DNA from 3 places in the Clostridium sp. B9 genome. Region 3 is predicted to be linked to each of the others. Evidence: riboswitches for the same ligand, from Rfam matches in the RefSeq annotation. Region 3 holds a riboswitch; each other region holds the start of a gene.
What was found. Region 3 has a riboswitch for thiamine pyrophosphate ahead of thiS (sulfur carrier protein ThiS). Riboswitches for the same ligand answer to the same signal wherever they lie in the genome.
Positions count from the first base shown of each region.

Region 1: another riboswitch for thiamine pyrophosphate. It lies ahead of thiC (phosphomethylpyrimidine synthase ThiC); the one in region 3 lies ahead of thiS (sulfur carrier protein ThiS).
Region 2: another riboswitch for thiamine pyrophosphate. It lies ahead of tenA (thiaminase II); the one in region 3 lies ahead of thiS (sulfur carrier protein ThiS).

Region 1 covers NZ_JBNWKA010000003.1:1,043,803-1,047,092, forward strand. The annotation lists gene ACQZHJ_RS04725 (hypothetical protein) at 1-240, shown strand, start outside; gene ACQZHJ_RS04730 (dUTP diphosphatase) at 440-1,090, shown strand; TPP riboswitch at 1,248-1,353, shown strand; gene thiC (phosphomethylpyrimidine synthase ThiC) at 1,521-2,831, shown strand; gene ACQZHJ_RS04740 (phosphoribosylformylglycinamidine synthase) at 3,114-3,290, shown strand, end outside.
Region 2 covers NZ_JBNWKA010000003.1:3,792,401-3,795,690, forward strand. The annotation lists gene ACQZHJ_RS17160 (ABC-F family ATP-binding cassette domain-containing protein) at 1-374, opposite strand, end outside; gene thiT (energy-coupled thiamine transporter ThiT) at 590-1,198, opposite strand; gene tenA (thiaminase II) at 1,198-1,863, opposite strand; TPP riboswitch at 2,025-2,125, opposite strand; gene ACQZHJ_RS17175 (hypothetical protein) at 2,179-2,499, opposite strand; gene ACQZHJ_RS17180 (class I SAM-dependent rRNA methyltransferase) at 2,650-3,290, shown strand, end outside.
Region 3 covers NZ_JBNWKA010000003.1:2,670,863-2,674,152, reverse strand. The annotation lists gene ACQZHJ_RS11670 (MFS transporter) at 29-1,732, shown strand; TPP riboswitch at 1,780-1,880, shown strand; gene thiS (sulfur carrier protein ThiS) at 2,005-2,199, shown strand; gene thiF (sulfur carrier protein ThiS adenylyltransferase ThiF) at 2,297-3,103, shown strand; gene ACQZHJ_RS11655 (thiazole synthase) at 3,105-3,290, shown strand, end outside.

The DNA of each region.
Region 1 (3,290 bases), 1.6 Mb from region 3:
GGTGCAATATTATATGGATTTATTGATAAAAAGTATAGCTTAACAGAGAAAATTTTTGACCCTTTTAAAATTAATTATAAATGGGAATGGATTTTACATTTGGTTTTGGCAGTTCTAGTAATTATGACAATTAATTACTTTGGAATATATGTGTTTAAAATTTCATGGTTTATAGTTATTGCTTTAACGGGATTTGTTACTGGAATTTGTATATATAATTCTAATAGGAAAAGTTTGTAAATAGTGATTAGTAAGAAAGCTTAGAATTTTATTCTAAGCTTTTTATGTTATATAGAGAAAAGTTCTGTAATTATAAGTTAATTAAAAATATTATTAATAAAATGTTAACAAAGTGCTAATTATATATTATTTTAAGTATATTCAGAGTTTGTGAAATTGTAAAATTTAAAATAAAATTAACATGAAGGGTGGTGATTATATGGCTGGTGAACAAAAAGTCAGAGACGTATATATCCAATATGAACAAGATGGAGAAACTCCAAAATATGAAACTCCTTTAGCGGCAGGTGCAGATGTATTTGCAGCAAGGGATATGGTTATAAGACCATTTGAGAAAGTTGCAATTCCCTTAAACTTAAAATTTGCAATTCCTGATAATATGGAAATACAAATTAGAGCAAGAAGTGGACTTTCATTAAGAACAAACTTAAAAATTTCTAATTCAATAGGGACTATTGATGCAGATTCAATAAGTAACATATCTGTAATATTAGAAAATAATTATAATATAGCAAATCTTCCTTATGAAATTGCTAATAACATTGAAATATTAGAGGATTTAAAAAATAATTATACAGAAGTTAGATTAAAGGATTATTTGGAATCAAAAGGGAATGATATGAGTGTTTATGAAGAAGAAGGCGCAAGAGCATATAGAAAACTATTAAAGACTTATATATATTTAGATAAGAATGGAAATCCTTATGGAACTATATACATAAAAAAAGGAAATAGAATAGCTCAAATGGTTTTAGCTAAATATTATAAGGCTAATTTTATAGAAACTGATGACGTTTCAAAACATAAAAGTGTAAATAGAGGCGGGGGATTTGGTCATACTGGTTTTTAGATTAATTAGATAGAAATATATATAATTTTTAGCAAGAAGAGTGTAAGATTATTAGAATGGGATAAAGAGTAAGAAATATTAGATAAATAAAAATAGTAAATATACTTGAATTTATTAAATAATAGGAATATAATGAGAAAAAATGAATAAAATTAATCGTATGTGCTAGGGGTGCATTTTATGTGCTGAGAGGACAGCTGTCTGTCTAACCCTTAAAACCTGATGTAGTTAGTACTACCGTAGGGAAGCCAAAGAACTATTGTTTATTTATATTTAAACATTTAGGTGTTAAATATATTTATTTAAGTGTTTATTAAGCTTGCCTTATGGCAAGCTTTTATTTTTTATAAAAATATAAAAATATATAAATAGGATCCTAAATTTAATTTAACTGCGCAGTTAAGAAATAATAAAAAAGGGAGAACTAATTATGAATTATACAACACAAATGGATGCTGCCAAGAAGGGCATAATAACAAAGGAAATGCAAATCGTTGCAGAAAAAGAAAACTTTGATGTTAAAGAGTTAATGAGTTTAATGGCTGAAGGAAAAATAGTAATACCAGCTAACAAGAACCACAAAAGCATAAGTGCAGAAGGTGTAGGACAAGGGTTAAAAACAAAAATAAATGTTAACCTAGGAATTTCTAAGGATTGTGCAAATATTGATTTAGAGTTAGATAAGGTTAAAAAAGCTATAGAAATGAAAGTAGAATCCATAATGGATTTAAGTAGTTATGGAAAAACTTATGATTTTAGAAAAAAACTTGTTGAGATTTCTACTGCTATGATAGGTACTGTTCCTATGTATGATGTTGTTGGTTTTTATGATAAGGAGCTTAAGGATATTACTGTAGATGAATTTTTTGATGTTGTAGAAAAGCATGCTAAGGATGGAGTTGACTTCGTTACTATACATGCTGGTTTAAATAGAGAAACTATAAATACTTTTAGAAGAAATAAGAGATTAACAAATATTGTTTCAAGAGGAGGATCACTTCTTTTTGCTTGGATGGAGTTAAATAACAGAGAGAATCCTTTCTATGAATACTTTGATAGATTATTAGATATATGTGAAAAATATGACTTAACACTTAGCTTAGGAGATGCTTGTAGGCCCGGTTCAATAGCAGATGCAACAGATGCTATTCAAATAAAAGAGTTAATAACCTTAGGGGAATTAACTAAAAGAGCTTGGGAAAGAAATGTACAAGTTATAATTGAGGGACCAGGTCATATGTCAATAGATGAGATTGAGGCGAATATGATTTTAGAGAAAAAACTTTGCCATGGAGCACCATTCTATGTTTTGGGGCCAATAGTTACTGATATTGCTCCAGGTTATGATCATATAACAAGTGCTATAGGGGGCGCTATAGCAGCTACTTATGGGGCAGATTTTCTTTGCTATGTAACTCCAGCAGAACATTTAAGACTTCCTAATTTAGATGATGTTAAAGATGGAATAGTAGCAGCAAAAATAGCAGCTCATGCAGCTGATATAGCTAAAGGAGTTAAAGGAGCTAGAGAAGTTGATAATAATATGAGTAATGCTAGAAAAAGACTTGATTGGGATGAAATGTTCTCATTAGCTATAGACAGTGAGAAAGCAATAAGATATAGAGAAGAATCTACACCAGAGCATAAGGATAGTTGTACTATGTGTGGAAAGATGTGCTCAATAAGAAATATGAATAAAATTCTTGAAGGAAAAGATATCAACCTTTTAAGAGAAGACTAATTTTATAAGAGATATATTTATTAGTTTTAAGATTTACTTTCTAGCATATTTATTAAAATACGAAAGTTGAATTGATAAAACTAATTATATATCTCTATTTTTATACATAATAACGAATTATTTTATTGTAAAAATGATTTTTATGTATAAAATAACTTGCAAAAAACGAACGTTTGAATAATTTTAAGTGTTGACAATACGTGTTTAGAGTGGTAATGTTTAATTAACGAATGATTAATAATTAATAATAAATAATGTTCGTGTTTTGAATGGGGGATAAAAATGTCTGGTATTAGAATGGTATTTGTAGAAAAGAAAACTGGTTTTAATGTTGAAAGTCAGATATTACTTAAGGATTTTAAAGATAACTTAAGAATTAGTAGCTTAAAGGATGTAAGAGTTTTAAATAAATACATACTAGGAAACATGGCAGAAGAGCAATATAGAAATACGGTAAAT
Region 2 (3,290 bases), 1.1 Mb from region 3:
TGTAGCTTTATTAATTTCTCTGAATCAGCATCACTGCTTTCTCCATTATTTATTTTTTCTAAAAGCTCCTCATAATCTCTTAGTATTCTCATTTCATCTGAATTACCTTTAAAAACCTGCTCTAAAACAGTTGCGTTATCATCATAGTCTGGAGTTTGAGCAAGATATTCTATTCTTACTCTATTTGCCTTTGTTATAGTTCCTTCATCAGGTTCTTCAACTCCTGCAACTATTTTTAAGAAAGAAGATTTTCCTGTTCCGTTAACGCCTATAAGCCCAATCTTCTCTCCTTCATTTATTCCTAAAGACACATTATCAGCTAAAATTTTCTCTGAATAGCTCTTACTTATATTTTCAAGAGTTATTAAATTCATCTCTTATCCATCCTTTTCAAAACAAATCTTAGTTTCATTATAATATAAAGTTAACTTTCTTCCAAAACTAAAAATAGGTTGTATCAACTCCTAATAATAAAACTTATAAATACATTCGAACAAATTCTTAATTCCATTCATATCATTTATAAGTTTTATTTATAAGATATTTTGATACAACCTACTATACTTTTCTACTTTAACTTTTAATATATTTAAACTCTATTTGCTACTGGCTTCATTCTTTTTGCTAATAATTTTACTGGCATTATTGTTAATACTATAGCAGTAAGTAAACTTTCTAATCCAGCACTACTAATATTATATATAGCTGAATAAATCCATACATTCATTCCTGGAGGAGCATACTGTCCGAAGAAAACTACACCTGATATTATGCATATAAATGTGCTTAAAGAACCTGCCATAAGTGACCCTAAGAATATCTTGTACTTCTTATCAACCCCAAAGCTTCCTGCTAGTCCCAAAGCCATATTTGATAAAACATAATCTAATAAAAACTGTATAGGATGAACTATAAATGCACTATTTAGTATTTTTAAAAGTCCAAATATTAATCCACCAGTTACACCAACTGATCTTCCATAAACCAATGAAAGTAACATTATTGGTAACATTGAAAAGAATGTAATTTCTCCACCTTGAGGATATCTAACAATTGGAATCATATAAAGCACATATGAAATAGCTACACTCATTCCTATCATAGTTATTTCCTTTGTTGTTATCTTATGCTTTCTTAAATCCATAAAATATAAAACTAATAATACTACTGAAATAGCACCTATTAAATATACACTCATTATTCTTCACCTTCTTCATAAGCCATGTTCCAAAAATCTAACTCATAAAGACTGGCTCTCTTAAATATATCTATTAATCTGTCTTTCTTCTCTCTTGATAGCTTTGAACAAGTCTTGTCCACATATTCTATCCACTCATTCGTAAACTCTGTAAATCCTTGTGCTGAATACTCATCAATCCATGCTCTAAAGAAATTTTTTTCAAGTTTGTCTGCATACTTTTCTGCAATATGTCTCCCTATAAAACTATAGCTCCATGTACAAGGAAGTGTCGCTATTGCTATATCTTCTATATCCCCTGTTAAAGCTATTCCTTGCATATAGCTTGTATAGCTTATTGTAGTACTTTTATACTTTTTAGTTTCAGCCTCTAATTCTGATATACCAAAATCTTTCAAGTACTCAATATGTACTGCAGTTTCATCCTCCATAGTTCCCTTTGTTGATCTATAGAAAAATCTCATCTCTTCCATAGTTCTAGCTTTTACTACACCTGCACAAAATACTTTTGCATACTCTTTTAAATAAAGATAATCTTGAACTAAGTATTCTCTAAACTTATCCTTATCCAAAGTTCCCTCTCCAATTTCTTTTATGAATGGGTGATCTAAATATTTCTCCCATATTGGCATAGCCTCTTTTAATAGTTCTTCTGTAAATCTCATATTATAGATATCTCCTTTAATCTTTATGATTAAACTAAACAGCCAAATAAGGACTACCTAAAAGTTAAATAAAAGGTATAGAAACAAAGAAAAGCTACATCCTGTAGGATGCAGCTTATTTATAAAAAAAGTTACTATAATCTTAAGTTAATACTCTTATAAAACTCTTAAACAGGCTTTCCTACGCTGGTATTACCCAGATCAGGTTTAAGGGTTAATAACAAATGTTATCTCTCAGCCAAAGGCACCCCTAGCTATAAAGTTCCTCTTTATTATATTATTTTTCTTCTACTAATTCCAGTTTTTTATTATTTATCACATTATTCGAAAGTGATTCCAGTAATTTTTATTTTGCATCATTATTTTCATAATCTCCTCATCACTTCCATATTCATCATACCATTTTTCTAAAATTTCATAAGCAACTCCATGATATAGAAGACTTCCGATAACAAAAGGCTTCGCAGGTGCATCACTTAATGAAATTATAGCTACTCCCGTTCCTATAGTTCCATAGATTAATGCTCTCTCTGGAGTAGCAAACTCTTTAGCCTTCTTTTTAAAGTCAGTATTTTTTATGTATCTTTTCAACCTTTTAGGTGTTGGAAAAACAATAGCCTTTATCACTTTATTCATTCCTTAAAAATTACTCTTATTAAAATATATATTCAAAACCTTATCTTTATTCTAAAAGTTTTTGATAAAAATTATATAAGCATTTCTCCTATTGAAAGGCCTATTATGTGTTATAATCTTATAAGAATTATTTTGGAAGGAGCTATTTAAATGGCGAGTAAGTTTTATTTACACAAAGGCAAGAATAAAAAAGCTGAACAAGGTAGACCTTGGATTTACATTGATGAAATAAACGAATATGACGGAGACTACGAAAACGGAGATATAGTTGAAGTTTATAATCATAAAGGATATTTCCTAGGAAAAGGTTACATAAACGATAGAAGTAAAATAACAATAAGAATAATGACAAGAAACATAGATGAAGAAATTGATGAAGAATTCTTCAAAAGAAGATTTAAAGATGCATGGGAATACAGAAAAACTGTAATAGATACATCATCATGCAGATTCATATTTGGAGAAGCTGATTTTCTTCCTGGTTTAACTGTAGATAAATTTGAAGATTACTATGTAATACAAATTTCAACTTTAGGTATGGATAAATACAGAGATTTAGTAGTTAAAATACTAGTTGAAGAGTACGGCGCTAAAGGTGTTTATGAAAGAAGTGACATAAAGACTAGAGAAATAGAAGGTTTAGAACAAACTAAAGGATTCTTAACTGAACCATTTGATACAGATGTAGAAATAGTTGAAAATGGTGTTAAATACATTGTTGACCTTGAGAATGGTCAAAAAACAGGTTTCTTCCTAGACCAAAAAGAAAACAGAGCTGCTATGCATAGAAT
Region 3 (3,290 bases):
ATTCATAACTAAGAAAGGTTGTGAAGAAATGAATAAAAAATCAACTGCTATAACTATGCTTGTATTTCTACTAGGTATATTTATGGGAGCAATTGATTCAGGTATTGTATCACCAGCTAGAGATATAATAGCTAATGGATTAAATGTTTCACAAGATGCTAGTGTATGGGTTGTAACAATATATACTTTAGCTTATGCTGTTTCAATGCCAATAATGGGTAAACTTTCTGATAAATTTGGTAGAAAGAAAGTTTACATGGTATCAATAATTTTATTTGGATTAGGTTCTTTATTATGTGGAGTTTCAGATTATGTAGGTAGTTATTCATTCCTATTAGCTTCAAGAGTTATAGAAGCAATTGGTGGCGGTGGTATAATGCCAATAGCTACAGCATATATAGGAACATCATTCCCAGTGGAAAAGAGAGGATCAGCTTTAGGAATGATTGGTGGAGTATATGGAATAGCAACAGTTATAGGACCAACTTTAGGTTCAGGGATACTTTCTATATTCGGAGATAAAAACTGGGGATTTTTATTCTTGGTAAATGTTCCAATAAGTATAATAATATTACTTTTAGCAACTAGATTAGAAGAAAATACTTCAACTGAAAAGGCTAAGAAATTAGACTTATTAGGTTCAGGCGTATTGGCTGTGTTAATATTATCTTTAATGTACGGAGCTACAAACTTAAAATTCTATGATTTTACGAATTCAATAAAATCAACTGAAGTTTGGCCATATTTATTAGTATTTGTGATTTCAATACCAGTGTTAGTTTGGGCTGAAAAAAGAGCAGAAGATCCAGTTATCAACTTATCATATTTTACTAATAAAGAGATTGCAATAACTTTAATATTAAGTTTTGTAGTAGGTTGTGGATTAATGGCAACAGTATTCATTCCTCAATTTAGTGAAAATATATTAAAAACACCAATGGGAAGTGGAGGATATATAACTACTATATTTGCAGTGTTTGTAGGTATTGCAGCACCTTTAGGTGGTAAGTTTATTGATAAAATAGGGGTTAAGAAAGTATTATTAACAGGTTTGTTTTTAGTTATAATAGGTAACCTTTATCAAGGATACATAACAACAAAATATCCTGGTATGATGAATTTAATAATAGGACTAGCTATCATGGGATTTGGATTAGGTTTCTCTATGGGAACTCCAATAAACTATTTAATGCTGAGTTTAGTTCCAGATAAAGAAGCTACAGTAGGACAATCAGCAGTATCCTTAGTTAAATCAATAGGTATTGCAGTATCACCTAATATACTTATTAACTTTATATCAGATGCAGGAAGAAGAGTTCCAGATGCATTACAAAAAGTTATGCCACATATGGATGGAATGTCAAATGCCATGACAAATGCAAGTGGAGCATCTACAAGTTTATCAAATGCAATGAGCAATGCAAGTGTTACTAATATTTTTAGTATTGTAAAGGAAATGGTTAAGTCTCAATTTGCAGCTTTAGGAGATAAATTTGCAAATAATCCTCATGTGAATATAAATATGATTCAAAATTCATATATGGATAAATTAGATAGTGCTAAAGGAGCAATAGAGGGTGCATTCCAACATACAATGAATACAGGTTATACTAAGTTATTCTTAACATGTGCAATAATAGCTTTAGTTGGATTAATACTAACATTTATGTTAAATAATAAATTAATAACTGCAAAAAATAAAACATTAAAAAAACAAGAAAAAAATAATTGATAAAAATTTTCTATTGATGTATTATAAAGTAAATTAAATAAATTTTAAGATATTGCTAGGGGTGCTGTAAAAAGCTGAGAGGGAGAAATCCTAACTCTAATAACCTGATTTGGTTAATACCAACGTAGGGAAGTATATTTTAGACTTTGATTCATCATAGTCAATAGAGATATTATGATTGATTAGAATATATTTTTTAAAAGGTTTAGCAATAATTGCTAAACCTTTTTTCTTTGGGTTAAAGCAATATTAAGAGGAAAAGAGGTGGGAATATGAAAGTCAATGGAAAGCAAATGGATAAAAAGGATTTAAAGACTATTTCTGATTTGTTAGAAAAATTAAATGTTAATAAAAATAGAGTAGTAGTTGAGTTGAATAGAGAAATAATTAAAGTTGAAGACTTTGATGAAATCCTATTAAATCATGAAGATTCTATAGAAATAATAGCTTTTGTAGGTGGAGGCTAAGAGCGTGTGATTATATTTTAATTAGATATAAAGTTTCTTATTAAAATATTTAAGGGAAAGAAAATTTAGAAATAGTATTTTAGAGAGTTGAGAGCTTATGAAAGTAAAAGTTAATGAAAAGTGGATTGAGGTTTGCGAAAGTAAAGATTTATATTCTTTAAAGAAAGAGGTTTTAGAGGAAGCAGATATTGTTGTTTTAAATGGATATCCAATAAATGAAAATAAGGTGTTAAAAGAAAATGATAGAGTTGTTTTTATAAAGAAAGGAATTGTTCCAACCAAAGATGAATTGGAAGCATTAATGGTTTCAAGACATAGCCCAGGAGTTCATGAAAAGCTTAAGAAACTTAAGGTTTGTATAGCAGGCTGTGGAGGACTTGGATCAAACATAGCTATTTCTCTAGCAAGATTAGGTATTGGATATATTAAACTTATAGATTTTGATGTGGTTGAGCCTTCAAATTTAAATAGACAACAATATTACATTGATGATATAGGAGAGTTTAAATCACTTGCATTAAAGAAGAATATAGAGAGAATAAATCCCTTTATAAAAGTAGAGGCTGAAGTCATGCTTATTACAGAAGACAATATGGATGTATTAAATGAGGTTAATGTAGTTTTAGAAGCTTTTGATAATGCTGAGTATAAGGCTATGCTTTCTAATTATGTTTTAAGAAATATGAGAGAAAAGTACCTAATAGCAGCTTCTGGTATGGCTGGATTTTATGATTCTAATTTAATAAAGACAAGGAAGATTACAGATAAGTTTTATCTTTGTGGTGATGAAGTTAATGAAGCTAAGGAAGGGGATGGGCTTATGGCTCCAAGAGTAGCTATATGTGCCAATCATATGGCAAACTTAGTTTTAAAAATTGCAGTAGAGAAATGGGAGGAAGTATAAAATGGACAAGTTAATCATAGGTGGAGTAGAAATAAAAAATAGACTTTTTGTTGGATCAGGAAAGTATCCTTCAAATGAAATAATAAAAGATGTGCTAAAAGGAAGTGGGGCACAAGTTATAACACTAGCTTTAAGAAGAGTAGATTTAGATAATAAGGAAGAGGATATTCTTCAAAATATACCAAAG